3 regions of the Providencia huaxiensis genome follow, and region 2 is predicted to be linked to each of the others. Evidence: predicted binding sites of a transcription regulator. Region 2 holds the regulator's gene; each other region holds the start of a gene.
The links. Region 2 encodes LexA, which represses DNA repair genes until DNA is damaged. Its sites were predicted from a motif close to TNCTGTATGTACATACAGNA; they were not measured.
Positions count from the first base shown of each region.

Region 1: sulA (SOS-induced cell division inhibitor SulA) is a predicted target of LexA. The motif match lies at 2,624-2,643, and genes of this name have one in related genera.
Region 3: dinB (DNA polymerase IV) is a predicted target of LexA. The motif match lies at 7,594-7,613, and genes of this name have one in related genera.

Region 1 covers NZ_CP031123.2:780,659-791,167, forward strand. Annotated here, with positions in the region: gene matP (macrodomain Ter protein MatP) at 1-459, shown strand, start outside; gene ompA (porin OmpA) at 641-1,729, opposite strand; gene sulA (SOS-induced cell division inhibitor SulA) at 2,085-2,606, opposite strand; gene CYG50_RS04925 (TfoX/Sxy family DNA transformation protein) at 2,838-3,452, shown strand; gene yccS (YccS family putative transporter) at 3,552-5,702, opposite strand; gene helD (DNA helicase IV) at 5,826-7,877, shown strand; gene CYG50_RS04940 (methylglyoxal synthase) at 7,933-8,391, opposite strand; gene CYG50_RS04945 (CoA-binding protein) at 8,506-8,919, shown strand; gene hspQ (heat shock protein HspQ) at 9,004-9,324, opposite strand; gene CYG50_RS04955 (acylphosphatase) at 9,544-9,822, shown strand; gene CYG50_RS04960 (TusE/DsrC/DsvC family sulfur relay protein) at 9,829-10,158, opposite strand; tRNA gene CYG50_RS04965 (tRNA-Ser) at 10,342-10,429, shown strand.
Region 2 covers NZ_CP031123.2:4,299,435-4,309,943, forward strand. Annotated here, with positions in the region: gene plsB (glycerol-3-phosphate 1-O-acyltransferase PlsB) at 1-657, opposite strand, end outside; gene CYG50_RS21595 (diacylglycerol kinase) at 784-1,158, shown strand; gene lexA (transcriptional repressor LexA) at 1,295-1,912, shown strand; gene zur (zinc uptake transcriptional repressor Zur) at 2,087-2,602, opposite strand; gene CYG50_RS21610 (fimbrial protein) at 3,555-4,148, shown strand; gene CYG50_RS21615 (fimbria/pilus outer membrane usher protein) at 4,245-6,734, shown strand; gene CYG50_RS21620 (fimbria/pilus periplasmic chaperone) at 6,768-7,505, shown strand; gene CYG50_RS21625 (fimbrial protein) at 7,517-8,008, shown strand; gene CYG50_RS21630 (fimbrial protein) at 8,020-8,514, shown strand; gene CYG50_RS21635 (fimbrial protein) at 8,514-9,068, shown strand; gene CYG50_RS21640 (MrpH family fimbial adhesin) at 9,135-9,998, shown strand; gene CYG50_RS21645 (FidL-like protein) at 10,078-10,509, opposite strand, start outside.
Region 3 covers NZ_CP031123.2:389,313-399,821, reverse strand. Annotated here, with positions in the region: gene proA (glutamate-5-semialdehyde dehydrogenase) at 1-972, opposite strand, end outside; gene proB (glutamate 5-kinase) at 975-2,078, opposite strand; gene crl (sigma factor-binding protein Crl) at 2,195-2,596, opposite strand; gene frsA (esterase FrsA) at 2,668-3,918, opposite strand; gene gpt (xanthine phosphoribosyltransferase) at 4,106-4,570, opposite strand; gene pepD (beta-Ala-His dipeptidase) at 5,006-6,466, shown strand; gene dinB (DNA polymerase IV) at 6,516-7,571, opposite strand; gene CYG50_RS03200 (glycerophosphodiester phosphodiesterase family protein) at 7,854-8,750, shown strand; gene nqrM ((Na+)-NQR maturation NqrM) at 8,948-9,175, opposite strand; gene CYG50_RS03190 (FAD:protein FMN transferase) at 9,194-10,225, opposite strand; gene nqrF (NADH:ubiquinone reductase (Na(+)-transporting) subunit F) at 10,466-10,509, opposite strand, start outside.

The sequences.
Region 1 (10,509 bases), 1.1 Mb from region 2:
CAGCAGCTTGAAAATCTTGAATGTGGCTGGAAATGGGAATACCTCGTCAATAAGGCAAGGGGTGGCGAAGCAATTACCCGCTATATAGAAAGAAGCGCAGAAAAAGAAGCGATAGACTTGCTGCTAAAAATGGAAAATAGACCGATTGATGTACTAAAGTGGATCACTCTGCATATGAATCCAGAGCTTGATAATCGAATGAAACAGAGTATTCGAGCGAGGCGCAAGCGTCATTTTAATGCAGAACACCCACATACACGTAAGAAATCAATAGATTTAAACTTTTCGGTGTGGCAGCGTTTGTCTAATCTTGCTGTGAAGCGTAATAAGACGTTGTCTGAAACTATTATTCAGTTGATTGAGGACGCGGAACATAAAGATAAATATGAAAGCCATATGAGCTCATTGAAACAAGATTTACAAGCTATCCTTGGGACACCAAAGGGAAGGGATAATTAAAAAAATCAGTGATGAGCGTCATTGCATCGTGTGTGTCCAAGCAAGATACCCTTATTACAGAATTAGATTTTTGAAAGTAAATTTTGGGGTTGTACTTGTTTTGTTATTTCTGACAATAAAAAACCCCAATATTCATTGGGGTTTTTGTTTTTCAGTTCGAAATTCAAACTAGGGCTAAGAATTAAGCACCTGGTTGAGTTACAACTTCAGTTGTACCTTGGATTTCGATTTCAACGCGACGGTCTGGCGCTAAACACTCGATCAGAGCAGCACGGCCTTTAACATTGTCACATTTGTTACCAGTTACTGGATCTTCTTTACCACGGCCTTCTGCAGCGATTGCGCTAGCTGGAACGCCTTTAGCAACTAAGTAGTCAACTACAGACTGAGCACGTTTTTGTGACAGTGGCAGGTTGTAGTTTTGTGAACCGATACGGTCAGTGAAACCAACTACCAGTACGCGACCTTGAGTTGGGTCGATGCTGCTCAGTTCGTTGTACAGCTCATTCAGAGCTTCTTGACCTTCTGGTTTCAGGCTTGCTTTGTTGAAGTTAAACAGAACGTCTGAACGCAGAGTAAAGCGTTTGTTTTCAACAACTGGAGCTGGAGCAACAACCGGAGCTGGAGCAACAACTGGAGCATCAGCTTGACCGAAACGGTAAGCAACACCAACGCTCAGCATGCCGTTGTCTGGACGAGTACCGATGTTGTCTTTATCACCTAAGTTGCTAACCCATTGGTAGTCTAAACGAGTAGCCCACTCTGGAGTGATTGCATACTCAAGACCTAATGCGTATACAGGTGCAACGCCAGTGTCAGTTTCTTTGAAACGTTGGCCATTTTGGTGAGCTTTAGCTTCTGTACGGTAAACCATACCACCTAAACGAGTGTAAACATCTAAGTCATCCATGATTGGATAGCTTAATTTGGTAGTTAATGAAACACCCATAGATTTCAGGTCACCGCTGTTACCAGCGCCTTTGTATTTCATTTTACCGAACCAATCATAGCCAAGCTCGAAGCCTAAGTATTGGTTATATTGGTAACCAGCGTAGGCACCTGCACCGATTGTGTCACGGTCAGTGCTGTTACCAACAGTGCCCCAACCTGCATAGTCTGTACCAGTTTTTGCTGGATTCAGGCTAGTGTCTTCATAGTGAGACCAACCTAATTTAGCACCGGTATACCAAGTGTTATCTTTTGGAGCTGCTTGTGCAACGGTTGCAAAAGCTGCTACTGCCACTGCTACTGCGATAGCTGTTTTTTTCATTTTTACGCCTCGTTATCATCCAATATTGGCTTGGCTTCGCTGAGCCTTATTATATGCCATTGGTTTAATTTACTTGCTAGGTTTCGCAGACATTATCTACAAAAAAATAATAAAAGTAAAAAAATAATGCCATAAGCCGAACAAGCTAAAGTCTACAACGAACTTAAAAAGATACAAGTAGAGTGAGCAATAATCGTTAAAAAAAGTGTTTTTTTAGTGTATAAATCAGAGAGATATGTATATTTTTAGCAATGATTATTTTTAATCTATCTGATTGATCTACAATACTTTTAATTTAACTTTAGAGACAAATATGTCTAAAGGTTAAATTTAGTAAGAAAATTCTTAATCTTGCCTAGTGGTAATGATTTGAATGAATTTTTAAGTGGTTTGGCTGTCCTGCTTGTGTACTAACCATATCATATGTTTTCTGTGGGCGCATAATTAAACCGATAGAACGGCCTTCTTGAGCAGCATATTGCAAACGAATAAAATCTTGCTCGCTTATTTCCGGCAGCCACCCCAAAACCACACTATAATTACCACTTCTTAATGCTTTTTCCATGGCATCAATCGTAGTGATATCTTCCATATGATTTAATTGCATAACTTTATTGGTGGGTATACCTGATTGTTCTAACCAGTGTTTACTGAGTTTTTTATTAGGACTTAGCCAGAGTAACCAGCGTGATTGAACCCCAAACTGGCGAAGCATGGGTAATAAAATGTAATCCATAATAGGGTGTTTTTCATCGTAAACAAGTTCGCTCACCATACCTTGTTGCATAGAGCTGTTAGTAAGCCCTGTCGCAGGGATTGATTGTGCGTAATTATTAAGAGAATGTTCTGTTGAGTTGTTCCAAGAATAGATGCTCATAATTTACCTCGTTACAATGCTGTATGAACATACAGTAACTGTATATCCATCCAATATCAAGACTATTTTTTCAAAGCGCTTCGCAACTTTGTTGTTTTTTTCTGCATTCTTCTTGGCATTTTTTATGGATGCTCTCAAAATTGGTTATGCGTAATTATCTGTAAAAAAAGAAATTATAAAATTAATTTTCTCAAGGATGAAAATTGAGCATACCCAAAAAGGAGTTTGGTAATGTTGTTAGAAGAAGAAAAAAATTTTTATTTATCCCGTTTGTTAAGTCAGTTTGGCGAGTTAAAACGTAAAAATCATTTCGGTGGGTTTTGTCTATTAGTCGATGATGCAATTGTAGGGTTGGTACTCGACGGTTGTTTTTATTTGCGTGGCTGCTTAGTGGCAAGAAGTCACTTTGAAGCGTCAGGGTTTAATCGATTAGTTTATACTAAAAAAGGCATTCCATTGGAAATGCGTTACTACCAACTTTCGGAACAAGTTTGGCATGACGAGTCCTTGTTTCTTCAATATATTGAGCTGGCATACCGTTCAGCTATCGAGGAATTAAAACAAAAGCAATCAATGACTATGCGTATAAAAGATTTGCCTAATATGAATATGTCGGTTGAGCGCGCACTAGGGAAAATAGGTGTATCTCATGTTGATGATTTGCGTTTGATGGGCGCAAAGGCTTGTTTTATGAAGTTAAAAAAACATGGTAGGAATAACCCCAGTATTAAGTTACTCATTGGCTTAGCCGCTGCAATAGAGGGGTGCCATAGTGCTGTTTTACCCAAGGATATCAAACAAGAATTAATCGCTTGGTATAATAGTTTTGAGTTGACGTCAGCCTAAACCTGCGAAAGTGGACTGGTATTTTTGTAGTTAATATTACATTACGCCATATGAAGATGGGCGGGTATTTAGAATTTCAATACCCGCTCATCGGTATATTTATGACGCACTAATGGTTCGAATTATTTGTTTTATCTCAGGAATTAGTTCGAGCAATAACTTAGTTTGTTCCATGATAAGTAACGTTTTTTCGTCATCACTGGTTGAAATGTTATCTATGCGCTGCAATAAACTGTGGCGAAGTTTATCTGATTTTTCATCAATAACGAGTGGGTCAATGGTTGTGATTTGTAGCGATGATTCAACATAACAAATAGCGTCGTTGAGTAATGAAAGATTACCTTCATTTTGCATTTTTTCACGATGCGCACCTAATGCAGAGATATAGCTGAGTAAAGTGTGGTTTAAGCAGAGAAGGCGAAAAGCTTGTTCTTGAGTGATTCGATAAGACTTAGGGTCAGAAGCCATATTGGAGACAATAGAAGCGAATTCTGCATCATTATTATGTGCGTCTCTTCGTGCGATTCGATATTCAAGGCGGTTGTCTTTACCTTGGTAGTACTGTTGTAAAATAGCATCTAAATAACGGCAGTTGCTATCCATGGTTTTTTGTATGACCTGGGGAAGTTGACGGAATTTCCAGTCAGGCCAAATGAAGCTGACGGCAAGTAATGCAATAAAGCAACCAATTAATGTGTCAATGATCCGTGGAAGTGCAACGTCAAACCCTTCGCCAAGTAGGTTAAAACAAAACAAGACGAGTAGCGTGATAAATAAGGTTGCTTGGGCGTATTGGCTACTGCGAAACATAAAGAACAGTAAACCAGAAATAACGATTAGCGTGAGTTGGCCTTCCATTGAAGGGATTAAATTCAGCAAGGGTAAGCCAATGAGAATACCAACAATCGTGCCTATTATACGTAGAGCTAAACGGCGTTTAGTGGCGCTGTAGTTAGGTTGGCATACAAATAAGCTAGTGAGTAATATCCAATATCCTCTTTCCATATCAAATAGTTGGATGATGATATAGCCAGTACAAAGGAGAATTGACATTCTGACCGCATGGCGAAATAAAGAGGATTTCGGGGTTAAATGGTGTTTAACTCGCGAAATAATATCACTAATACCTGATAACGATTCGTCAGATAATTGCTCTATTTGTTTATTATTTTGCTGCCATGTACTTTGCTCAAGGCTTAGGCCTTTAAGTTGAACGTCAATGCCTTTTAAGTTTTTAAGCAAGTTATACAGAGCTTTAATTTCATGAAGCTCAGGTGATTGCTGTTTTAGTAGCTGTAGCGATTTTTCAATGTAAGTGAAGGTACGTTCAAAACGAGGGTTATGTTGGTATTGTTTACGCCATAAAACCGATTGAGCAACTTGCTGGCAGGCTCTTGCTTGCATGGTTAGTAGGCGTTGGAAACGAAATAAAATATCACAATGACGTAAAGTACGGCTAAGTTGTTGGTATTGTATGTGAGATGAACTTGCTCGTTCGTGAATATCTTGGGCAACAAAATAATAATGCAGTGAATTTCGCGTGCCTTTTTGTCCCCGATCTCCTTTTAATCGGCTCAGTAATGCAATTTTAGCTTGGTTCATGGTGCTAACTAAATGACTGTTTACTAAAGCTAAATCATAAACTGAACGTTGGTAGTCATCTTCTAAGTCTGGGTCAAATAAGTTGGCTTTTGCATCTAGATAAGCTGAAAGTTGCTGGTAGCATTGGGTTATTGCATCTTGTAGTGGCCTAACAGGAAATAAAATATGGCCAATCAAAGTTAAGATATTATACCAAATTGCCCCTGTGAGTAATAATGCAGGTTGTTGGTACCAAGTATCAAAAATAGGTACACCGAGCATGGTATAAATGGCAATTAACAGTGCACCAAATGCGATGGTTGCGTATCGCTGCCCTAAAGCACCAAGAAGAATAAAACCACACGTGGAAAAGGCGAGGCCAAAAAAGAAAAACAAAGGGTATGGAAACAGCAGTTCAATTGAAACGGATGCAATAAAAAAACAAAAAAGTGTAATAATTAAATTTTTTATTCTGCCAGTTAGCCTATCATCTAAGTCAGTCAGTGCTGCAGCAACCACGCCCAAGGTAAGTGGGATAGTGATTTTAGGCTCTTGGTTTAATAACCACGGCACCAAGGTTGCGCCTGTCAGGGCTATAAAGATTCGGATATAATATAAAATATGGCTGTTATATAGCACACGACGATAACTGGTAAGCAGTGTTAGCACAAAGTACCTCAAAGGTAAGACAAGCCCTAATCTATATAGGATAGCTTGTTTGCAAGGAATAAAAAACCGTTTGGAATCAAGCCAACCGTATTTTTGTCATTGATTTTCTCAGGTGCAGGACGTATGGAACTGAAATCAACACAGATTGGACAGCGTCTGGCTCAGCATCCCTACAATCGGGTTCGCTTGCTCAACGCAGGTATTGAAGTGAGTGGTGAAAACCACCAATATCTTATCCCATTTAATGAACTCATTGATATTCGTTGTAAGAGAGGGATTGTTTGGGGGGAGTTAGAATTTGAAATTGTGAATGAGCAGGTTGTTCGTTTACATGGTACGGAATGGAAGCAAACTCAGCGCTTTTATCATTACTTAAATGAAAAATGGCAACAATGGAGCACTGAAATGAGCCACGTCAGTGCTAGTGTATTGAGTGAATTAGTTAATTCGATTGAACAATTGACGCAACAAGATCATTGGTTGACGTTGCGCCACTTAGCCGAGATAAAAGATAAAATATCACAGAAATTCTCATCGCTACCTATGCCTTTGGCGCGCCTTTTATTATTTGAAAATTGTGCACCACAATATCACGAATGCTTAAATTGGCTAAATAATGGCCAAAACTGTCGACGGCAAATTAACGATCACTGGTGTGAGTCTGTCTTAGTTCACTATCACGATTTTTTCCAGCAAGTAGAAACATCACCACTCAATTATTCACAGTCTTTATCTGTAATTAATGGTGAGGATAACGTATTAGTACTGGCGGGGGCTGGGAGTGGTAAAACATCAGTCCTCGTGGCTAGGGCTGGCTGGTTGATCTTGCGAGGTTTGGCAAAACCAGAACAAATCCTATTGTTAGCTTTTGGTCGCAAAGCGGCAGATGAAATGAATGAACGTATTCATTCACGACTACAACAAGATATTGAAGCAAAAACTTTTCATGCTCTTGCTTTACACATTATTCGTGAAGGTAGCAAAAAATCGCCAGTAATTAGTGAGTTAGAAACTGACACTCAAAAACGGCAAACACTATTATTAAATGAATGGCGAGAACAATGTTCAGCAAAGAAAGCACAAGCAAAAGGCTGGCGAGGATGGCTTTCTGAAGAATTGCAGTGGGAAATTCCAGACGGTGAGTTTTGGAAAGACGAAAAATTAAGCAATAAAGTGGCTGCTAGGTTAGACCGTTGGCTAAGCTTAATGCGTATGCATGGCGGTAGCCAGAAGGACATGATTGATAATACGGAAGAAGAAATAAGGGACCTTTTCCAAAAGCGCATTCGTTTAATGGCGCCGTTATTGAAAGTGTGGAAAAGCGCTTTGAAAGATGAAGGTGCAATTGATTTTTCTGGATTAATTCATCAGGCCATTAATATTTTAGAGAAAGGGCGTTTTATTAGCCCATGGAAACATATTTTAGTCGATGAGTTCCAAGATATTTCGCCTCTTAGAGCTAAATTATTGCAGGTACTACGACAGCAGAATAAGCAAACGACGTTATTTGCTGTTGGAGACGATTGGCAGGCTATCTATCGGTTTAGTGGTGCAGAATTAGACTTAACAACATCGTTTGAGCATAACTTTGGCATTGGAGAACTTTGCGCTTTAGACACCACTTATCGTTTTAATGAGCGTATTGGTGAAGTGGCTAACCAGTTTATTTTACAAAACCCAATGCAGCTAGATAAACCATTGAATAGCTTAACGAAAGGGAATAAAAAATCGGTTATTCTTCTTTGTGAGGATGCATTTGAACGTTTGTTGGACAAAATGAGTGGCTATGTGCTTGATGATGAAACGGTATTAGTGCTAGCCCGCTACCATTATTTAAAACCTACTATTTTAGATAAAGCCAAAACTCGCTGGCCAAAATTAAATATTCAGTTTATGACGATTCATGCCTCAAAAGGGCAGCAAGCAGACCATGTCATCATTTGTGGTCTGAATAGCGGAAAGGATGGTTTCCCTGCTCCTGCGCGCGAATCAATCATTGAGCGAGCTTTATTGCCTAAACCAGAAGATTTTGATCACGCAGAAGAAAGACGTTTGCTGTATGTCGCATTAACACGGGCTAAGCAGCAAGTTTGGTTACTCTATGACCCAGAAAAACCGTCAGAATTTGTTGATGAACTCAAGCAATTGGGCGTTCCAAAGCAAAAGAAACCTTAAGGTAATCTTATTTTGTATTAAGCGCCAGAATGCTGTGGCGCTTAACATTGGTAGATTAGTTAGTTCGTTTATTTAAATAGCTTTCGTAATCAGGAATAACGACGTCTATTACATTATCAAAATAGGGTGATGTGATTAAAAAATCAGCAGTTGCAGGGTTGGTCGCGACAGGAATATTCCAAACTGTAGCCAAACGTAGCAATGCTTTAACATCAGGGTCATGAGGTACAGCGTTAAGAGGGTCCCAGAAGAAAATCAAGAGGTCGATTTTTTGTTCTGCGATCATTGAGCCTATTTGCTGGTCTCCCCCCATAGGGCCACTTAGCATACTGGTGACTGGCAACCCAGTGTGCTGGTGGATTAAATTACCTGTTGTGCCGGTTGCGTATAATTTGTGAGTTTGGAGCCGTTCATTGTTTTTCTTAGTCCAAGATAATAATGAAGGTTTACAGTGGTCATGGGCAACCAAAGCAATATTTTTTGAGGCTGTAATTTTACGGGTTGTTGATTCCATGATATTCCCTTAAGTAAGATGCGAGATAAACATCTTTAAAAATTGAATGAGCAAAGATATACAACATATATCATAATGCTAATGAATAGTTTATAGGTTTTGGGAGATATTTTGATGAGAGATCAAGAAATTGCTGAAATTTTAAAGTGTGTTCGAACTATTGCTTTAGTGGGAGCGAGTGATAAGGCAAATAGGCCGAGTTATGAAGTTATGGAATATCTTTTGCATCAAGGCTATACCGTTATTCCAGTGAGCCCCAAATTGGCAGGGCAAACTTTATTAGGGCAGCTTGTATACGAAAAACTTAGTGACATACCAGAGCCTATTGACATGGTCGATGTGTTTCGTAATGCAGAAGCTGCAGTAGGAGTGGCCAGAGAAGCAGTGGAAATTAAAGCTAAAGTTTTGTGGTTACAAAAAGGGGTGATTAGTGAAGAAGCACAGCAAATCGCTTTGCAGGCTGGTTTGCAGTTTGTTATGGATAAATGCCCAAAACAAGAAATACCTGCTTTAGGTCTTGAAAAATAAAGTATTTCTAGCGTTAAAAAAGTAAAGCAGCTAGTGAGCTGCTTTACGGTTGCGTTCATAAATAACAATATAAATATTTGAAGGTTAGTTGCGAAGGCGAGGTGCTTGCAACTGAGACCTTATTGATTCCGCTAGTTCATCCATTGATGGTTGCTCTGGATGGTCTTCTACGGTTTCATAAGTAATTTGAGCTTCAGCCAAATAAGTATGAACAGCATCCCCATTGTCATCTTCCATAACAACATGATACCAAGGTAGATCGCGTAGTGTGCTGTTAGCGGCAATATCATCATCATGTGGTTGTTCGAGCGAATACTCAGCGTCTACATCGACAACAACGCCTAAGTAGCCGAGAAGTTTGTGTCTAACTTGTTGCCCGATTCCATATTTACTGGTGATCATCATAGCGACCTCCTAAAAGCCTTGCTTATACTTCAAACTATATATGGGCAGTGCTACGCGTTTTCAAGCTAAGATATAGACAATTATCAATAACGCAATACACTGTCTTTATACGTAACGATCAAAAGCAGTGCCTCATTTAGCAGATTATCTGTTCAATGAATAAAAAACAACTGTTAAAAGAAGGTATCAATACATTATGCTCTGACAATGGAGGCTCACATGATTACATCAGGTCGATATTTTTATATTTATGGTCGTGTTCAAGGGGTTGGGTTTCGTTACCAGACCTATCATTGGGCTAATCAGAATGGCATAAAAGGCTTTGTGTGTAACCGGGATGACGGTAGTGTTAAGCTAGCTGTTTATGGCTCAGAGCAAGATATTGAGTTTGTTGATGAGTGGCTGAAAGCTGGGGGGCCTCCAGGGGCAAAGGTAGACCATTTTTTTACCGAAAACTGGAAAACCGAGCCAATAGCGGACTTTAGTGTCCGCTATTAGCGGAAATTAAATGCATTTCACCGGTTTTGGCAGGCCTGCAAGTTTAGTCGCTTGTTTAGCAGGACCTTTAGGAAATAACCGGTATAAATAGCGGCTATTGCCTTTTTCTTCCCCAAACTGCTGGGAAACTGCTTTAACTAACATACGAATAGCAGGAGAGGTATTAAATTCCAAATAGAAATTCCTGACGAAACGGATAATTTCGAGGTGTTCATTGGTAATTTCAATATCTTCTTGCTGCGCGAGTAAAGGAATTAATTCTTCACTCCATTGTTGGCTGTCAAGCAGGTAACCTTGCGCATCTGTTTCTATTTCTTGATTATTAAAAACCAACATACTCTTTTTCAACTCAAATAAAATTAGAACGTAAATTTAGCAAAAATAGAGATGTAACCCAAGTAAAGTCGTTAGAGTGTTGATATTTTCGCCTAACAGTATGAAAGACGTATATTTTTAAAGCGAATGATCACATTAGGGGTTTACATCCAATGAGAGGATGTTTATAGTGCACGTCATTGCGGAGGGGTGGCCGAGCGGCTGAAGGCAGCGGTCTTGAAAACCGCCGATGGGAAACCATCCGAGAGTTCGAATCTCTCCTCCTCCGCCATCTTCACTTCTAGTAACGTCTTCCAAAGTCTTCCAATCCCAAGTAAATCAAGCATTCTAGCGAAATTACACACTACCGAA
Region 2 (10,509 bases):
AAACAGTTCATAACGTGCAGGAAGTTTTGGCCCAACTGCTGCTAAGCGTTGGCGCGAATAGTGAATACGCGCGACACGAGCGAGTTTGTTGGCAATAATAGTGTCTGTACCGTGGTCTTGTGCCATTTTCCCAATTGAGACAATCGGTGATAAACGCACAAAGCTGTCACGCCCTAACCATAAAACTGCAAAGAACTTTTGGATACCGTTTAACAGCTTCAGTGGCGGTGCTGGAGTATGGCCTTCACGCCCAGGTGAACGCCCAAACATCACGGATGCAGGTAGCATTTGAATATCTAGATTTGGATTGTTTTTGTGCAAATCTAAATAAGCATGGAATGTTTTTACTGAATCCTTACGTGGATTCGGTGAATAATAGCGAAAAACACGTGGGCCATCATCGATAAAAACGTAAGCCGGAAGCTTCGTTCCATTGATATCATTGTCGACTAGCGGGTCTGGCAGACCGATAGCTAAGCATTGATGCCGTAGCGTCAGGAGGTCAGACTTCGAATGATAAGGTAATACGTACAGAGTTGGCCTGTTGACATCAAGCTGCAACTCAGTGACGGGATCCGAAGGAATTAGTTTACTTTTTACCAATAATTTAAGTGGCAAATTCAACGTGTTGTAATATATTTTACGCCATAGTGACATAAATGATTATAGCCTCTTGTTAACAATGCTGTGCAATCATACCAGAAATACCTGGTTAGATCTGTTACTGACAATTCACTTTGACCGTAAAAATCGATTATTGTTTGTATTTTTTAAGGAATAAATATGGCGAGTCAAGTTAAGGGGTTCACGCGAGTGATTAAAGCGGCAGGATATTCCCTTAAAGGTTTGAAAGCTGCTTGGGTTAATGAGGCAGCATTTAGGCAGGAATCAGTTGCAGCAATCATCGCAATTTTTATCGCATTTTATTTAGATATCAGCTATATAGATAGGATTTTGTTAGTGAGCTCAGTTGTGCTGGTGGCAATAGTCGAATTATTGAATAGCGCGGTAGAGGCTGTAGTTGATCGTATTGGTAGTGAGTATCATGAACTTTCAGGAAGAGCTAAAGATATTGGTTCTGCTGCAGTATTTGTGAGTATCGGTTTAGCGCTGTTCATTTGGGCGCTGGTATTATGGCAGCGTTATTTTTCTGGTTAAGGTGTTTGGTTACTTAATCGGGCAAAAAGAGAGTAAATCGATAACAAATGCTTAAATTGCGCGATTTAACTGTTTCAAATCTTCATTTACCTGTATATACTCACAGCTTGACTGTATAAACAAACAGGGGAACGGAATGAAAGCACTGACGGCTCGACAACAGCAGGTTTACGATCTGGTGCGAGATCACATTTCGCAGACAGGTATGCCACCTACACGTGCTGAGATAGCAGCAAGCCTTGGTTTTCGTTCGCCTAATGCGGCAGAAGAACATTTAAAGGCCTTAGCACGTAAAGGGGTTATTGAAATCGTTTCAGGCGCATCCCGAGGTATTCGTCTGCTTCTTGAAGAAGAAACCGAAGATCAGGGGTTACCTCTGATTGGGCGTGTTGCCGCTGGCGAACCATTATTAGCGCAGGAACATATTGAGAGCCACTATCAAGTTGACCCGGAGCTGTTTAAACCACATGCAGATTTTTTATTGCGTGTGAACGGGATGTCCATGAAAGATATTGGCATTATGGATGGCGATCTATTAGCTGTGCATAAAACGCAAAATGTACATAACGGGCAAGTTGTTGTCGCTCGTATCGAAGATGAAGTTACGGTTAAACGTTTTAAGCAACAGGGTAACCGCGTTGAATTAATAGCAGAAAACCCAGAATTCGAACCTATTGTTGTTGATTTACGTCAGCAAAACTTCACTATTGAAGGTTTAGCTGTTGGGGTTATCCGTAACAGTGATTGGTATTAATTTCCGCTAGTAGCCAGCTGTCATGGTAGGTTACACCCGGGAATGACTATTGCAGGCAGATTTCATTGCTTTATTTTGAGGTCTGCCTGTTTTGTTTCCTTCCTTATATTTTTTCTCTTCTCTCTTCTCTCTTCTCTCTTTTGTATTCATCAAACTATTTAGCAATACAGTAATTTATTTCTTTTTTGATGCTATAGGTTGTTCGTGGTTATGATGACAATGTTCATGATCTTGGCAGCTATTCACTTCGTCACAACTTCTGCATAAGCCATGGTTTTCCACCACGGTATGTCTTAAGCGGAATTGGTGTTCGTCGGCTAAATTAATAATGGCAGCTTCTATTGTTGTACAGTCACTTTCCGTTACGCTTCCGCAATGGTCGCAAATCAACATAACAGAGATATGGCTTGGGTTATCAAAATGATGGCAGACGACATAGCTGTTTGTTGATTCAATTTTATGGATAAAACCTTGCTCCATTAAAAACTCAAGGCCACGATAAACCGTAGGGGGTTTAGCTTGAGGTTCAATTTCACGTAGTAAGTCGAGTAAATCATAAGCGCTGATTGCACCATGTTGTTGTGCTATCAAGCGCAATACCGTTTCTCTTTGTGGTGTCAACCTGACGCCTCTTGACTGGCAAATATGTTCAGCCATCGCAAGAACTTTTTTTTCACTCATCTTTTCCATTTTACTGACCCACCCGTTGAAAAATGCAAATGTTTACTGTTCACAAGTTTATCACAGTTTCTTGAACTATAGAGAATCAAGAAATGAAAGCATTACCATCAAAAAATTTTAACCTTGCTAAGTATTTTTTTGATTAATAAAGAAAGTAAATGAGGGTAATAAAAAATATAAAAAATGATATTTAAAATTAAACAGGAAAAATAGAAACAAATATTAAACAAATGCATGATAAAAGCGCAACGCATTGCGAACAATTAATTGAAATATTCCGTTTCAATTTGATGCAATTTCAATTAAGACTTATCTTAACCTCACTTTTCAATATTCTTTTTGTCGCTTCTTTTCTGTCTTGTTTGGATTTTAATTGCGGTTTTTCTGTTATTGTTTGGTTTTAATATCTATCTTTGTCGATAAGTATAGATTTAAATTCCGATATAAATCTATCTGTAATTTGACATATTTTGAGATATTTGTAAGTGAAAAATGAGGGTTTTATATAAGTTTTTCTAAGTAATAAATTTGAAATGTATATTTTGATAGCGTTTTGATTTTATATTTTGTTGCTTTTGAATTTACTAGTTGTTTATTCTTTGTTAACTCTAATTATGTGTCTGTTTTGACAATAAATATCGGTTATGTAGAATTGACATCAGAAAGTATCGGAAGGCATGTGTAAAAAGTCATTTTCTATTTCTATGTCAATTTTAGCGAATTACCCCTCATGGGAATAATTAATATTGAATAGAAAATAAAGAATTAAAAATTTAGGTATTTTAAAAATTATAGATGAAAGGGATCTTATTTATATATTCACCTCTAATCTGAATGAAATTAATGATGTTGGATGACTGAAGAATTTCACTGTTAAGTAATCAAAAAAATAAAACTGATTCCTTATCAATAAAAATCAGAAAAGAGGCAGCTACTTCCTACTCATTTAAAGGAAATGTTTATGAAACTGAATAAATTAGCGTTAACTCTGGCTTTAGGTTTAGGTGTTGGAATTTCTGGTGTTGCAGTGGCTGAAGATCCAGTAACGCCACCAACAGTTGAAAGTTCACAAGGTGAAGTCCGCTTCACTGGTTTCATTAACGATGTTCCATGTTCAATTGATGCAAACAACTTAAAACAATTAGTTGAGTTTGGTGAAATTGCATTACATGAACTGACATCTAACCAATATCGTTCAGATAACAGAGATTTCGATATCGTATTGAAAAACTGTTCAACAGAAACGTATAAAAACGCAAAAATCACCTTTACTGGCCAAACTATTAATGGTTTCCAAGGTTTTGCCGGTGACTTACTTGGCTTAGGTGGAAAAGTTAAAAATGCCGGTATTGTAATCACTAATGGTGCTGACAAAGTTGTTGAATTTGGTAAAGCATTCCCAGGTACAGGTGATGGATACGCATTAAATGCTGGTGATGGAAAACAAACTACACTGCACTTCTCTGCATACGTTAAAGGTAACGAAGCAGCGGATGCGAAAGCAACAACAGGTAGCTTTAACACTGTTGCTAACTTCAAAATTATTTACCAATAAGTTCAAGCTTAGTTAAGTAAAAACATGTGGCGTATTCATGACGCCATATGTTTCTACCTTCTTTTTCATTTTTAGTCTGATAGGCGGCATAGTTGAATGAAAAGCATGAAACTCAATTTAATTACAAAATTAATGCTTTTAATATTAACGCCGATGATTGCATTTTCTGAGGAGGCAGTTGATTTCAATACTGATTTTTTAGAGGCAGACAGCACTGAAAATGTCGATTTTAGTAAGTTTTCTCATGCTAATTATATTCCACCTGGAAATTACTCTTTAGCTATTGCTGTAAATAAAGTCAAAATTTCCATGGAGCAGTCCATTATATTCTTTACGCCTAATTATGATGAAAAAATATCATTAGCTTGCATTACACCTGAGTTATATGGGCAACTAGGATTAAAGCCAGAATGGAGTAATAAAGTAACTTGGTTACTTGATGGAAAATGTTTAGATATTCGCTCTGTACCAGAAATGCGGACTCAAGGTGATCTTGCAAAAAATATTGTCGAAATCAGTATCCCACAAGCTTATATGGAATATGAAGACCCAAATTGGGATCCTCCGTCACGTTGGGATGATGGCATTCTAGGTGCATTTATCGACTATAATGCGACGGGTCGGGTTGTTAAAAAAGAAACGGGTGACAAAGGAACGGATTCAGGTATTACAGCGACAGGGACAATGGGGACAAATATTGGTGCTTGGCGTTTTAGAGGTGATTGGCAAACGCAAAAAGGCCAATTAAATAAAGGCGGCCAATCATGGTCATGGAATCAGTTATATGCGTATCGCGCCATACGTTCTTTAAATTCAAGGTTAACGTTTGGTGAACAATATCTGTCTTCAACGCTATTTGACAGTATTCGTTATATTGGTGCTAGTTTAGAAACCAATGAATCTATGTTACCACCGCGTTTACAAGGTTATGCACCTGAAATTGCGGGGGTTGCCAAAACCAATGCGACCGTCATTGTGAAGCAAGATGGCCGTATTATTTATCAAAAAGAAGTTAGTCCTGGGCCATTTCGTATTCAGGATGTGAACTCTTTTGGTGGCGGTACGTTAGATGTTTCTATTCAAGAACAAGATGGTAGTGTGACTAACTATAAAGTGGAAACATCTCGTTTAGGGACATTGACTCGACCGGGTCAGCTGATTTACCAGTTTGTCGTTGGTAAACCGACTAAAAATGAACATGATACTCAAGGTCCTGCATTTAGTTTGGGCTCCTTATCATGGGGGGTAACTAATAATACAACCGTTTATGGTGGTATGCTTGGTTCATCAGAATATCAAAACATTGCGATTGGTTTAGGGCGTGATTTAGCACCATTTGGCGTATTGTCAGGGAACTTAAGTATCTCTCGTGCTGAAATGGGCAGAACCGAAAATAACCAAACTTTGACGGGTAATTCATATAACGTCACTTATTCCAAACAATTTGATGATATTAACAGCCAAATTACATTCGCAGGCTATCGTTTTTCTGAAAAAAATTATATGAGCATGAGCCAATTTATCGACCGTCGCTATAATGAAAGTACGGTTGATAGTGGTAAAGAGCTTTATACTATTATATTTGGTACTGCATTCCCTGAATATAATACTAATATGTATTTAAATTACTCACATCAAACTTATTGGAATAGGTCATCATCGGATCAATATAATCTAACAGTTTCTAATTATTTTGATTTGGGGAAAATAAAAAATTTAAGTCTTAGCTTAACAGCTTACAAAACAAAATCAGACCAAAATGATGATGACGGAGTTTATCTAAATTTAAATGTACCATTGGATAATAACCAAGCAAGTATTAGTTATTCAGGTTCTTATTCAGGAAATACGAACGGTCATAATGTTAACTATTATGACCGTATAAATGAACGTAGTACTTATTCTATTTCAGCGGGTACATGGGATAAAGACAAGGTAACAACATCAGGTATGTATAACTATGATGGTGATACCGCACAACTTAATTTGAGTGGAACTTATATTCAAGATAATCAATCTACTCTTTCAATGCAGTTGAAAGGGGGACTGACCATGACCCAAGAAGGTGGTGCTTTACACCGTAATACCTCAATCAATGGTGGGTCAAGGATACTGTTAGATACGAGTGGTGTTGCTGATATTCCTGTGCAAACAGGGGTAACGCCGATACGCACGAATCGATATGGTAAAGCCGTTATTACCAGTGTTATGGATTATAACCGCAATAATATTCGAATAGATTTAAATAGAGTGCCAGATAATGCGGAAGCAGTTCAATCGACACAGCATGCGACATTAACGGAAGGGGCTATTGGATACCGGAAGTTTAATGTCATTCAAGGTGAAAAAATATTGGGAACAATTCATCTTGCAAATAATAGTTATCCACCATTTGGTGCATCCGTCAAAAATGAAAATAATGTTGAAGTTGGCATCGTTTCAGATAACGGATTTATTTACTTAGCGGGTATTAACCCATCAGATGTTCTTGAAGTGACTTGGGGAAATAATTCATCTTGTCACATTCAATTACCTGAAAAAATAGAAAGTGGCATGGAACATACAATGTTATTACCATGCAAATAATTATAAATATGTTTTAACGTCAACGGTGAAAATATGAAATTTATAAATAAAGTTCAAATTGTAACAGCGATAAGTCTTTCTTTATTAGCACAATCGGCTTATTCAGCGATTGCACTAGATAGAACTCGTATTATTTATAATGAACAAGACAAAACAGTCGGTATGGGACTGACTAACGAACATTTAACTAGCCCGTATTTAGCTCAGGCATGGATAGAAAATGACAAAGATGAAAAAGTAAATTCACCTTTTATTGTGACTCCTCCGGTGCATCGTATTGAAGCTAATTCAAAAAGCCAAATTAAAATACAGACAATCCCTGCAGTAGCGCAGTTACCTAAAGATAGGGAAAGTGTTTACTACTTAAATGTGAGAGAGATTCCACCTCGTAGTGAGAAAGTGAATGTATTGCAAATTGCATTACAGACAAAAATTAAGCTTTTTTACCGCCCAGCAGCAATTGTAATTAAAGATAGAATGGAAGTGATCCCTCAAGAAAATGATATGAAAATTCTTAAACAGGGGGCGAATTATATTGTGAAAAACCCGTCACCTTACTTTTTATCCATTACAAAACTGAAAAAAGGCAATACTGAAGTTCAAAATTTTGAACCTGTAATGGTTGCTCCATTTAGTGAAGCGGGTTTAGGCAAAGTTACTGGAGATTTAGGTTCATCTCCAACTTTGGTTTATCTCAATGACTTCGGTGGAACTATGGATTTGAAATTTAGCTGTCAGTCAGCTGAATGCTCAGTGCTGCCAAGAAAATAAGGTTTGACGCCATGATGTCTATTAAAACATTAACAAAGGTATTTGTGTTATTGCTCACTTTACAGATATCGAGTGTATTTGGTTTTTCAGGATTCCTATACATTGATATTAAAGGAGAAGTACTATCAAAGCCTTGTTCAATTAATAATGGGCAAACAATAGAAATTGATTTTGGCGATGTATTAACAACACGTGTCCAAGATGAGGTTTATAAAGCACCCATTGACTACACGGTGACGTGTAAAGATGGCGTCCAACCTAAACTGAACATTTTTATTGAGGGAATATCGGCAAGTTTTGATCAGCGCCTATTAAAAACGGATATTGATAACCTTGCGGTGTTATTTAAAGCAGACACCAGCGATTTCCCGCTGAAAAAGAAACTTGCTTTTAACTTTGCAAATCCATTGAAATTGTATGCCGTATTAGTGAAAAAAAGCGGTACAGATTTACCCGCAAAAAGTTTTACGGCAAATGCAACGTTGAAAGTGGTGTATCAATAAGGGGCTGAGATGTGAAGACTGTTAATAACATAATCGGTTTGGTGTTCCTCAGTGCCATTTTATCTTTTACATCAACCGCAAAAGACTATGAAACAGGGATTAATATTAAAGGTAATTTAATTACACCACCGCCTTGTCATATTGATGATGGTAAAGATATTGAAGTTGATTTTGGTAATGTATCAATAAAATCAATCCAAGGTAATGACCAAAAAAGGCAAGTTAATTACCAGATCCAATGTGGTGAAAATAAAAATAACTGGTCTATGTATCTGATGTTAGATGGAATAAAAAGTGATTTTGATATAAATGGGTTAAATACTGGAGTTAATAATCTAGCAGTAAAATTTCAGCTTGCGGATACCGAATTGGAGCTAGGTAAGAAATACCTTATTAACCCTAGCTCTCCCGGTGTACTTTGGGCCGTATTAGTCAGGAATGGCGATAATGAACTAAAGACGGGTGATTTTATTGCTAATGGCACCATGGTTGTGGAGTATCAATAATGAAAAATACGACCTCACTATTAATAGGGACACTGTTTACTTTGATAAGTACGGCATTTTTAAGTAGCAATATTGTCTTTGCCGCTAAAAATAATGTCAAAGTGAAAGGGACACTGGTGAATTCACCTTGTGTTGTTCTGCCGGAAAATAAAATGATGGAAGTAGATTTTGGCGATATTCGGTTATTAGATATTTACGACCCGACTTACGAGTTGCCTCGCAGAGAGTTAACGTTGGTATTATCTAATTGCGACTTAACTATTGCGAAAAAAATGAAAGTGAAGTTTACCGGAGCTGAACATAGGCAAATGTCAGGATATTTGGCATTAACAGATACGGAACACAACCCTGGATTAGGGATTGGCATTGAGCTAGCTAGCGGTGAAGAAATTAAAGTGAATAAGTTTTCTTCGCTAGTACCAATCATTCAAGCTGGGAAAAATGAACTTAAATTTAATACTTTTCTCAAGGCAACCCCTGAAGCAATCAACAATAAACAAATTAAAACAGGGCAGATTGCTGCAATAGCCACTTTTTTATTTGAGTACGAGTAATTTCATTCTCAGAACCTTATCCGGTACTGATATCAAAACATTAAAATGAATATAAAGAGATATGAAATGGGAAAACGAATTCAGCAATTATTATTAGCCATACCATTTTTGTTCTTTGGTTTGGGAAGTTATGGTTCAACCTATTTTTCGTATGTGGAAGAAGTTGAATCACTATCGAAGCATGAAAATATTTATCATTTTGTTATCGAATATTGGAAAGAAAACTCTCCTTATGAAGGGAATCCATGTCAATCCGTACTTGGCAGTAAAGGGGCAAAACGGTGTTATTTTACGATTAATCACCTACATTCAGGGAAAGAGACTGGGGGGATAGCTTCTCGTGCAGATTGGTCGTGTGATGTCAATTTTGCAACTTACACGACAATGGCCGCAATTATCAGAGATGCCAATGCGATTTGTGGCCTTTCTTTTCCTCGAACAGGGAGTAGTCAACATAGTGGAGCAATCACAACGGATGAATGTGTAGGGATCTTTCTAGCTACATCAAAAGGAGCTCAAGGTAAAATGTTACCAGGCGGAATTTGCGGGATAGCGCCTCCTCCAGCAGGAAAATGTTACTTTACTTCTCCGACTGGTAATGCGAATTCTCTCGAATTAGATCACGGTCCTTTAAATGCGGATGAGCTCAATGGCGATGTAGAGACGGGGTTATTTTATATTCAATGTAATAAAGATATGAGTGTGAAGGTTTCTTCAAACTTGCAGCAAGATAATGTTTATCTGCGTCCGAATGGAGAATTGCAGTCCCATGTTACATTAAATAATCAGTCGGCAGCAAAAGGGGTGGTTCAGTCAGTAAGAGCAAATCAAGTATGGCCTGTGCAGGTGGCGTCAACCTTAAAAACTAATGGCGCTGTTGCACCGGGGAAATTTAGTGGTCGCATTACCCTCGTTTTAACTATTCCATGATTTAAATAGATATTTGGATTCGTCATTTCCCATGTTGACGGTTTTGCCTACTTAAACGTAATTGTTGGTAGGCTTTTTTTTATTGAACTTGACAAGTAAAAGCGGAATAGGATTCATCTTTGATAATATAAATATTGTCTTCCATTTTAGTAATGTTGACATAATATTTTATTTTATCTTCTTCTAATTGAATAAAGTTAGAAAATAATTTCTCTGGTATATTATCTGAATTGGTTACAGATGATGAAGTAAAGGTGACGGCATAGTTACCTTTATGGTCAACATCTTGATAATCAAAGTAAAGAGCTCTATCTAGTCGGTAAATCTGACTATTATCTTTTAAGTAACCATACATATTCATTCGCCCTTGTTGGCCTGCAGAAAGTTGGACATTAACTTTTGATTTTAAACTCAGGCCATCTTGAGTATTATTATCTTTAATCCATAATATTTCGGAATGGCAAATTTGGACATCATGGCTACTTTTTTTGATCATCAGTGATGCAGTTGA
Region 3 (10,509 bases), 660 kb from region 2:
ATCAACAATTTCGACGTTAAGATCCAGTGATAGCCATTCATCAACAAGGTTTTCAGGTTTTACATCAACAACTTTTGCTGGGCCTTGTTTTAGCAATGGAAGCGCTTTCTCACTTGCATGTAGTGTAACTTGTTGCTGCGCCATTTTGTCACTTAAGAACGGTAAAAACTCATTCGCAATCTCTTTATGGACTAATAATGTTTCAAGTGAATTACAGGCACTTGGGCGCTGAACTTTTGCATTAATAATCACGTTAATGGCTTTATTAAAATCCACCGATTTATCAACAAATGTGTGGCAAACGCCAATTCCACCCGTAATGACTGGGATCGTTGATTGCTCACGGCATAATTTATGTAAACCCGCACCACCGCGAGGGATTAGCATATCGACGTAGCGATCTAATTTGAGTAATTGCGCGACTAATTCACGGTCTGGGTTATTGATAGCTTGTACTGCATCTGCTGGTAGCCCGCTATTTTCCAATGCTTTTTGAATAACACTCACCACCGCAAGGTTAGTATGATGCGTCTCTTTCCCGCCACGTAAAATGACCGCATTACCTGTTTTTAGACATAATGAAGCCACATCCACAGTCACATTAGGGCGAGCTTCATAAATAACACCAACAACCCCTAATGGGACACGGCGGCGTTGCAAATTTAAACCGCTATCCAATTGGCTTCCATCAATGATTTGCCCAACAGGATCCGCTAATTGGCATACTTTTCTGACATCATCAGCAATACTTTTTAAACGCTCTGGCGTCAATAATAAGCGGTCTTGCAGCGCTTCAGTCATACCGCTTTCTTTTGCCTGCGCCATGTCTTTTTGATTCGCTGCAAGTATAACTGCATTGTCTTTTTCTAGTAGATCAGCAATTTGTAATAGTGCTGCATTTTTTTGTTTGGTGCTTAACTGAGCTAATTGCCACGAAGCAACCCTTGCCGCCTTACCCATTGTTTCTAACATAATTAACTCACTATCATATCATCACGATGAACGGCCACAGAACCGTGTTCATAACCAAGTATTTTGCTGATTTCTTGTGAATGGTGCCCCGCAATCATTCTAAGTGCATCACTATTATAGTGGCTGACCCCATGAGCAAGGTCTTTTCCTGCCATATTACGAATACGGATCACAGCACCTCGAGAGAAATCACCTTCAATTTTCTGAATACCTTTTGGCAATAACGAGCTGCCTTTTTCCATGATCGCCAGTTGTGCACCATCATCAATATACACATCCCCAGCGGCTGGAGCGCCGAAAATCCAACGTTTACGATTTTCCATTGGGTTTTTTTGCCCATAAAAACGGGTGCCAACAGGAAGGTTTTCAATAACCGCATTAATAACATCCGGTTTATTTCCAGCAGCAATGATAACATCAATCCCTGCACGGCCTGCGACATCTGCCGCTTGCAGTTTAGTTGCCATTCCACCGGTTCCTAACCCACTTACGCTTCCCCCCGCCATTTCACGAAGTTCATCATTAATACCATATACTTCGGGGATCAATTTTGCGTTTGGATTACTGCGTGGATCGGCATCATATAAGCCTTCGATATCAGTCAGTAATAACAGTTTGTCAGCATCACCGAGGATCGCAGCCAAAGCAGATAGATTGTCATTATCACCGACTTTTATTTCCGCGGTAGCAACGGCATCATTTTCATTGATAACTGGAATAATTCCGTTATCTAACAGTGCTTGCAAGGTATCTCGTGCATTTAAGAAACGTTCTCTGTCTTCTAAATCGGCTCGTGTCAGTAACATTTGCCCGATATGAATGCCATAAATGGAGAATAACCGTTCCCATAACTGAATCAGACGACTTTGACCGACCGCCGCAAGCAACTGTTTAGATGCTATGGTAGCCGGCAGTTCGGGGTAATTTAAATGTTCGCGACCTGCGGCAATTGCCCCAGAAGTCACAATAATAATACGATGCCCTTTTTCATATTGCTGCGCGCACTGCCTAACCAACTCAACAATGTGAGCTTGATTTAAACGGCGCGAGCCCCCTGTTAATACACTGGTCCCTAATTTAACCACCAGCGTCTGGCTATTTTTCATCATTTTTCTGCCATTAGGATTAATAAACCAAAAAGTAGGTATCATTTTTATCAGGAGAAGCGCGTTATGCCAACAGGCATAACGCAAAATTCAACAAAAGTTGGTTTAAAACAAATTTATGCGCTTAATTCCAGTTTTAATTCTGCCATTAGCGGGGAGGGAAAGAGGCTCAACTCAAGTTCAGATAATTGTTTAACAAGGGCTTGATGAAAAGACACTAAATTTTGCTCAGTCGCCTCAATGGTTGCTGCATCTTTTAAGGTTTTAACTTGCCAGCTACCATGGCTATTGTATAGGCCAAAATGATAAGTAAATTCAAAGCCTTTATCAGTTGCAACCAATTTTAACCACCACCCCCAAAATTCACGTTTTTCTGGAGCAATATTTGCATTTACACAAACAACAAGGCTATCAAATATATAACAACCATTTAAACATTGTTTTTCACGTAAATAAGGTCCTATCGTAGCAAACTTCTTTAAATACTTTCCATTTGAGTAATCAGTCGGTAAAGCCATGTTAAGGATCTCCTTCTTGGGAAGATCCCTTTTTAACAAATGGGAAAAAATAAGCAAGTTATTAAATAAAATTAAAGTATTTTTGCTTTTAACCAATTGGTAGTTTCACTTAATGCCTTTTCAAAATTAGCAAAAACAGGCTTGCTTGGTAAAATTATCGTGTCAGCATCCATCGATGAACGTCGAATTAAATCAGATTCCGCTTTAGGGCTATAAATATCATCCTTAAGGCTAACCGATAACATTGGAACTTGATTACGTTTCCCTAAAAGCCCCTGATTTTTAAGTGAATAACAGCTTAATTCATGGCGTAAAGCAGAACCATCAACTTGATAAATACCCAAGCGACTGGCGAACACATCCAAAACCATCCGAGGAATATCTTGCTGATATTTTTCTTCATGCAATAAACTGTGCACAATTGGCCCTATGACAGCGACTGCTTTAATCTTATCAGGGCACATATAAGCCAATCTTAATGCTATATTTGCGCCAAAACGCATGCCCACAATGCCAAAACGCGTATGGTCAATCCAAGCAATATCCCCTAGTTGGCGAACGATTTGCTCATGTAACGTGCTTGTTTCCTGGGTCAGTTTTTGCTTAACAGAATAACCAATGGATGGCATGTCCAGTGTTAGCATCGCAATACCAAGAGGTTCAAGGTAGTCACGAAAATAGCGACAAAAATCAATTTGTAAGCTATCTAACATACCGCAGACCATCACCGTCGGGTAAGGCCCTTGACCCTGTGAAGGGATATGTAGAAAGCCGCAGACTTCTTTTCCACCATCAACTTTAAATGGAATTTTCTTTAAGCGGTATTGAGAAAATTTCGCTGCGCTATCATAAGCTTTACAAGCCAGCAAAATAGCTTGGTCAGCAAGCTCATCGCCCTTAATAAATGGGTAAGCAGCAATGCTGTACAAGTTAGCTGAACGTAACCAAGCATCCCCTGCCTCTGCACCTTTCTCAAACTCTAATGCTTTTTGCTGCCAATGCATGGCTTGCTGGGACCATTCGAAACACCAGTTTCCGCGCCGGTTGCCAATGACCGTATCCAATAAGTTATCATTACTGCGCTCGGCATCAGAGATAGCAATGCGGCTCAGTACTTCTTCAATTTCTAAGGCGTCGATCCCTCGCCAAATCCACATTAAGCGGTTGATCATACGATACCACCCCGCATGATGAGACCCGCTTAACACGCTATGTTCTTTGATTTGAGAAATGGTTTGAGATGAATAAGAGACTAGTGTTGACGTTTCAACTTGCCTGACTTTAGGTTTGAAAAGTTTTTCTGAAAGGTTTTGCTGAGTCATCCCTATTTCCTTGTCTATCAGAGTTGAACTTGGCCAAAAAATAAAGGGAATGCAAAAATGCATTCCCCAAATTATATCGCGTTTAGCTTAAAAATTTTAGGTATTAATGTGTTCTTGCAATCAATAAAGTCGATAATACTTTATAATAACAATGTTTTTTCACCTAAAACTCGCCTGAAACACCGATTTATTTATCTTGTTCACACAATGGTTTAACAAAAACGACACCCATATCCCATGGCTGTTCAATCCATGTGTCTTGTGGGATATCCACAACGTAATCATCAACTAATGGACGACCTGCTGGTTTAGCGAAAATAGTCACAAAGTGCGCTTTAGGGTACATATCACGAATAGCTTGTGCTGTACCGCCAGTATCAACGAGGTCATCAATCACAATATAGCCTTCACCATCACCTTCGGCGCGTTTAATCACGGTTAATTCGCGCTGGTTGTCATGGTCATAGCTAGAAATACAAACGGTGTCAACGTTACGAATACCAAGTTCGCGTGCGAGAAGTGCACCAGGAACAAGGCCACCACGGCTAACCGCGATAATACCAGTCCATTGCTCTACTGGTAATAAACGTTGTGCGAGTTTACGGGCATGTATTTGCAACATATCCCACGTTACGACATATTTTTCGCTCATATAATTCGGGTCCCGACTGCTGAGTAAATCTGAAATGTGTCTTGCGGAAAAAAGGTTGCGCGAGATTATAGTGATTTGGGCGGTTAAAAACCAGCAAAAAGCGTCATTCGTCATTAATTATTATCATTTACACTGTCCATTGCTCAAAAGAAAGTGTTATCCTGAGTTTATCAGCAATGCATCATTTAATTTTGCATATCAAGCTAGTAACTAACATAACTCAACTAAAAATCTCTGAGGTAATTTGAGTTGCTCGGTCAATAAAACTAGTGATGCCATACCCCAAGGAAATTAAATATTTTCCCTAAATAATTTGGGTTGTGGCTAGGCGGCAAATGAGAAAATCCCTAGGAGCATACATAAGTATGTGACTCGGGTTTACGAGTGAAGCCAACAACGCTACAACTCAAAATATGACGGGAAAAGGAGAAAAACGTGTCTGAACTTGCTACATTATCCCCCCAACCGCTATGGGACATCTTCGCTAAAATCTGCTCTATCCCACACCCTTCATACCATGAAGAGGCCTTAGCAGCGCATATTGTTGATTGGTCTAAACAAAAGGGCTTTCACGTTGAACGCGATGAAGTGGGCAATATTCTGATCCGTAAACCTGCAACACCTGGTTATGAAAACCGCAAAGGGGTTGTTTTACAAGCTCACTTAGACATGGTGCCACAAAAAAATAACGACACGGTGCATGACTTTAAAACAGACCCAATTCGTCCATATGTTAATGGAGAGTGGGTCACTGCTGAAGGAACCACATTAGGCGCTGATAACGGCATTGGTTTAGCTTCTGCATTGGCGGTTCTTGCTGATGATAGTGTTGAACATGGCCCAATGGAAGTTCTCCTGACCATGACCGAAGAAGCCGGTATGGAAGGTGCCTTTGGCTTGAAAGCCGGCTGGTTGCAAGCAGATATTCTGATTAACACCGACTCTGAAGAAGAAGGTGAAATTTACATGGGTTGTGCTGGTGGTGTTGATTTTACAACCACATTTGACCTGACTCGTGAAGCCTTACCACAAGGCTATAAAACCTTCACAATGACCCTAAAAGGCTTAAAAGGTGGGCACTCAGGTGGTGATGTACATTTAGGCTTAGGTAATGCCAATAAGCTGCTAGCGCGTTTTCTGGCAGGACACGCAGAAGATTTAAGCCTAAAATTATTAGATTTCAGAGGCGGTACTGTCCGTAATGCTATTCCTCGTGAAGCCTATGCCGTTATTGCTGTTCCAGCAGACAAAGTTGCTGAATTAACGACATTAAGAGCACGTTATGAAGATATTCTGAAAAACGAATTAGCTGTCGTCGAACCTAACCTTGTTCTACTGCTAGACGAAGCACAGAGTGAGTTAAAAGCGCTTTCTGATGACTGCCAAAAACGTTTTGTTTTCTTCTTAAATGCTGCGCCAAACGGTGTAATTCGCATGAGTGATGTTGCCATTGGTGTGGTTGAAACATCACTTAACGAAGGCGTTGTACGACTAACTGAAGATAAAGCAGAAATTATCTTTCTTGTGCGTTCTCTTATCGATAGCGGCAAAAACTACGTTGTTAACATGCTGACCTCTATCAGTAAATTAGCACAAGCCCAATACCGAGCGGAAGGCAGCTACCCAGGTTGGCAGCCAGATGCAGACTCACCAGTGATGCATTTAGTTAGCGATACCTACAACAAACTGTTTGGTAAAATCCCTAATGTGATGGTGATCCATGCAGGCCTTGAGTGTGGCTTATTCAAAAAACCTTACCCAGACATGGATATGGTTTCTATTGGGCCAACCATTCGTGGGGCACACTCCCCTGATGAGCGTGTGCATATTGCAAGCGTTGGTGAGTATTGGAAATTATTAACTGCGGTTTTAAAAGCAATTCCAGTTAAAGAATAAACAACTAATTAATTGCAAATCAAACACCTATCATACGATGGGTGTTTTTTTATAATTCAAGTAATAGTTGTCTTTCAAGCTGTGGGCTTTGTAGCATCACATGTAAGCCAACTAACCGAACACCACGCCCTAGGCGCCGATTATCCCAAACTTGTTTCGCTATTTGCACCAAATCCTGTTTATTGAGAACTGGATATACGTGTTCTTGTGTGGTTTGCTGGAAGTCTGCAAATTTAAATTTCACACCTTGGCGAGCAATGCGTAGGTCAGGTTTTACCTTCGCCAAACGCCGTTGGAGTTCATCATATAATTTATCAAGCAGCAGCAAACAATCCCCCCACTGGTCAATATCCACAGCAAACGTACGCTCAACCCCCACCGACTTTCTCAGCCTATCAGGGTTAATAGCTCGCTCATCGATACCATGGCAACGCTCCCAAAGTACCTGTCCAAATTTACCCATGCTTTTAATCAATTCAACAACATCATATTTTTGGACATCCGCACAAGTCATCAACCCCATATCCGCTAATTTTTGGGCTGTTACCTTACCCACCCCAGGAATTTTTTTTAGAGGCAAGTTAAGAACAAATTGATCGATATTTTGCGGTGTGATTACGAATTGACCATTGGGTTTATTCATATCTGAAGCGATTTTCGCCAAAAACTTTATTGGCGCTATCCCCGCTGAAGCGGTTAATTGCAGTTCATCAAAGATTTGCTGGCGAATAGCCTCTGCGATTAACGTTGCAGAGCCGTGCAATTGTGTGCAATCCGTAACATCCAAATAAGCTTCATCAAGAGAAAGGGGCTCTATGAGGTCCGTATAGCGTGCAAATATCTTTTGAATATGCAAAGAGGTTTCTTTATAAAGTGCCATATGCCCAGGAACAACTTTCAAATGCGGGCAAAGCCTAAGTGCAATTGCTGTGGACATAGCACTGTGAACACCGTAGCGACGGGCTTCATAATTTGCAGTGCTAATAACGCCTCGACGATTTGCGCTTCCACCCACCGCAATAGGCACATTGCGAAGGCTTGGATCGTCCCGCATTTCTATCGCTGCATAAAAGCAGTCCATATCAATATGAATAATTTTACGCACGAGTTAACCCTGCCAATCAAACACCTGATTAAATATACAGTACATTTGTTAGCCATGCAATCATTGTTACATCACCATAAAACTGATGAACAGGGTGCTAACTTAATGATAACTAGGTAATTCATCATATTGCAATAATCATCTGCCAAGCTATCCAATTAAAGACTCTACTTAAAGTTAGTCTTAAAAATAAGTGTTAATACTTACTTTTAAACAAAAAAGTAATAGAAAGAGTTGTTTTACCAACGACAATACCTTGAAAACTATCTATGGATTATATCTATGGCAATTATATCAACATCAAAATATGTTAATTTTATGGCAACTCTCATAATACTGTTTGCTAGCCAGACAGCTTTTGCACTATCCCCTAAAATTGTTGCGCATCGAGCAGGAACTGCGGATGCCCCTGAAAATACGCTTTACGCTATTGATTTAGCGATTAAAAATAAGTCAGATGCGATTTGGATAACCGTACAATTAAGTAAAGACAATCAATTAGTTTTATATCGACCAAGCAAACTGAATGAACTAACCGATAAAAAAGGTAAAGTATCCGCATACAACGCTGAGCAACTAAACCAAATCAATGCGGCTTATCAATTTAGCCAAAAACATAATCAACAGTTTCCTTTGCAGAAAACCACGATTAGTACGTTAAAAACTATTTTGCAAGAATATCCGAATACAACTTTCTATGTTGACCTGAAATCACCTGATGCAGACCCTAACATTCAAGCAGAAGCTATTCTTAATCTATTGAAAGAGACAAATAGTGTTAATCGAGTACGTTTTTATTCAACTAATGACGCATTTTTAAATGCACTGAAAACTCTTGAGCCTAAATTACAGTTATTCGAAAGCCGAGATGAAACTCGCACTATACTGGCAAATAGTGTGATAAGTCATCAATGTCCTATGGAAAATCATGAATCTGAAACCCGTTGGTTCGGTTTTGAATTACATCGAAAAATTGAAGTTGTTGAAAAATACACTTTAGGTGAAGCCCGTTCACCTGCGGTTATTTCATGGGACAAAGAAGCTATTGATTGTTTTAGAAAAAATGGTAATGCTTATATCATTGTTTTTGGTGTTAATAATGAAAGTGACTACCAACTCGCAAAAGAAATTGGTGTTGATGCTGTAATGGTTGATTCACCTAAAGCATTTAAAAAATAATATACTTCAATATAAAAACTAAGTTATTTCAATAATAGCTTAGTTTTTAACTTACATTATTTAAAATAATCATTTTATTTTATTACATAATAACAAGTTATATTAAGCCACGTCCGTAAGATTAAATAGTATAATGCTCTTCATAGCGACCTTAGCCAACAATACTGTTAGCTAAGGTATATAAATTAAGAGTTGAATTATATAATTCGGTTTTTATTGAGCAGTTTTTTACGTGCTTCTTCGCGTGCCATGCGTTTCTTACGCGCATCACAAGGTTCGGGACAATCACACACTTTTTCAACACCAATACTGCTTAACCCACCGCAGCTACCTTGAATACTCTTACGTTTAATAATATACCCAAGTGACATGCCTAAAAAGGCCAACAAAAACAGTGCAAAGGCTGCAATGAAAATATTAAGCATTTTTTTGTCCTCCTACAACTACTGTTTTTTGGTTAAAAACGGTTCGAATGCCTTAGTATAACGCTCTTCAAAACCTTTATCTGTCTTAACAATCATGAAAACAGGAATATTCATTTTTTCAGCTAAAGCAAAGCCAGCTTCAGGCCCCAAAACATTTAGCCCTGTAGATAAGCCATCAGCACTCATGCAATTTTCTGCAATCACCGTAATAGAAACTAAATTATGAGTGATTGGTTTTCCTGTTTTCGGGTCAATCGTATGAGAAAAACGAACGCCATCTTGCTCGAAATAATTACGGTAATCTCCTGATGTAGCGATAGAACGGTCACCCGGTTCAATGACCTCTTGTGCTGTTTGGCTTGCCCCATCCGCTGCAGGTTTTTCTATTGCAATACGCCATGGCACTTCTTTACCATTTGTTCCTTTTGTACGCACTTCACCACCGATATCAACCATATAATTATTGATACCCAATGATTCTAAATATTCAGCAACAACGTCGACACCATAACCTTTAGCAATTGAGGAGAGGTCAACGTACAGCTCAGGGATTGTTTTAATTAGGTTATTATCTTGAACAGCAAGTTTTTCGATACCAACCCAAGCGCTACGCTTAGCTAATTCCTCATCCGAAGGTGCTTTAGTCACTCTTCCTTCAGGACCGAAACCCCATAAATTAACTAAAGGGCCAACCGTTACATCTAATGAACCACTTGTCAGCTTATTAATTTCAATCGCTTTTTTAACCACTGTTGCCGTTGCGGCAGATACAGGGAATGGTGTATTCACTTCTTTAAATTGGTTAAAACGACTTAATTCTGAATCTGGGCGATATGTTGACATTTGGTCGTTAACTTCTTCCAGACGTTTATCTATTTCAGCTTGAATAGCTTCAGGCTTTGGCTCCGAAGAGTCTGTAACATACTTAACCGAATAGTACGTACCCATCGTTTGCCCCTGAAGATTCTGCTGTTCAGGTCCACCACAGGCAGTAAGAAACAGAGCCGCAACAAATAGCAGTATTGGGGTATAGATTCTTTTACTTAGCATAATTTTCTCCGCGTCAATCATGAGCGCATTTTGTTAAGGTCGCCCAGACTATTAACACACTTTACATCGTCACCCATGCAGAGAATGTTCCAGTCAAAATAATTATAAATCTATCGATTAAGCGCTAGCTAATTAGCACTTAATCGATTTACTAAAATCACAAAGAGGGAAAATATTTTCCCTCTTTAAAGTATTACTGTCTACTGACTTTAATAAATCTAATAAAATCAGCTAAGTTGCTTAACCACCGAAGTCATCCAATAAGATATTTTCATCTTCAACAC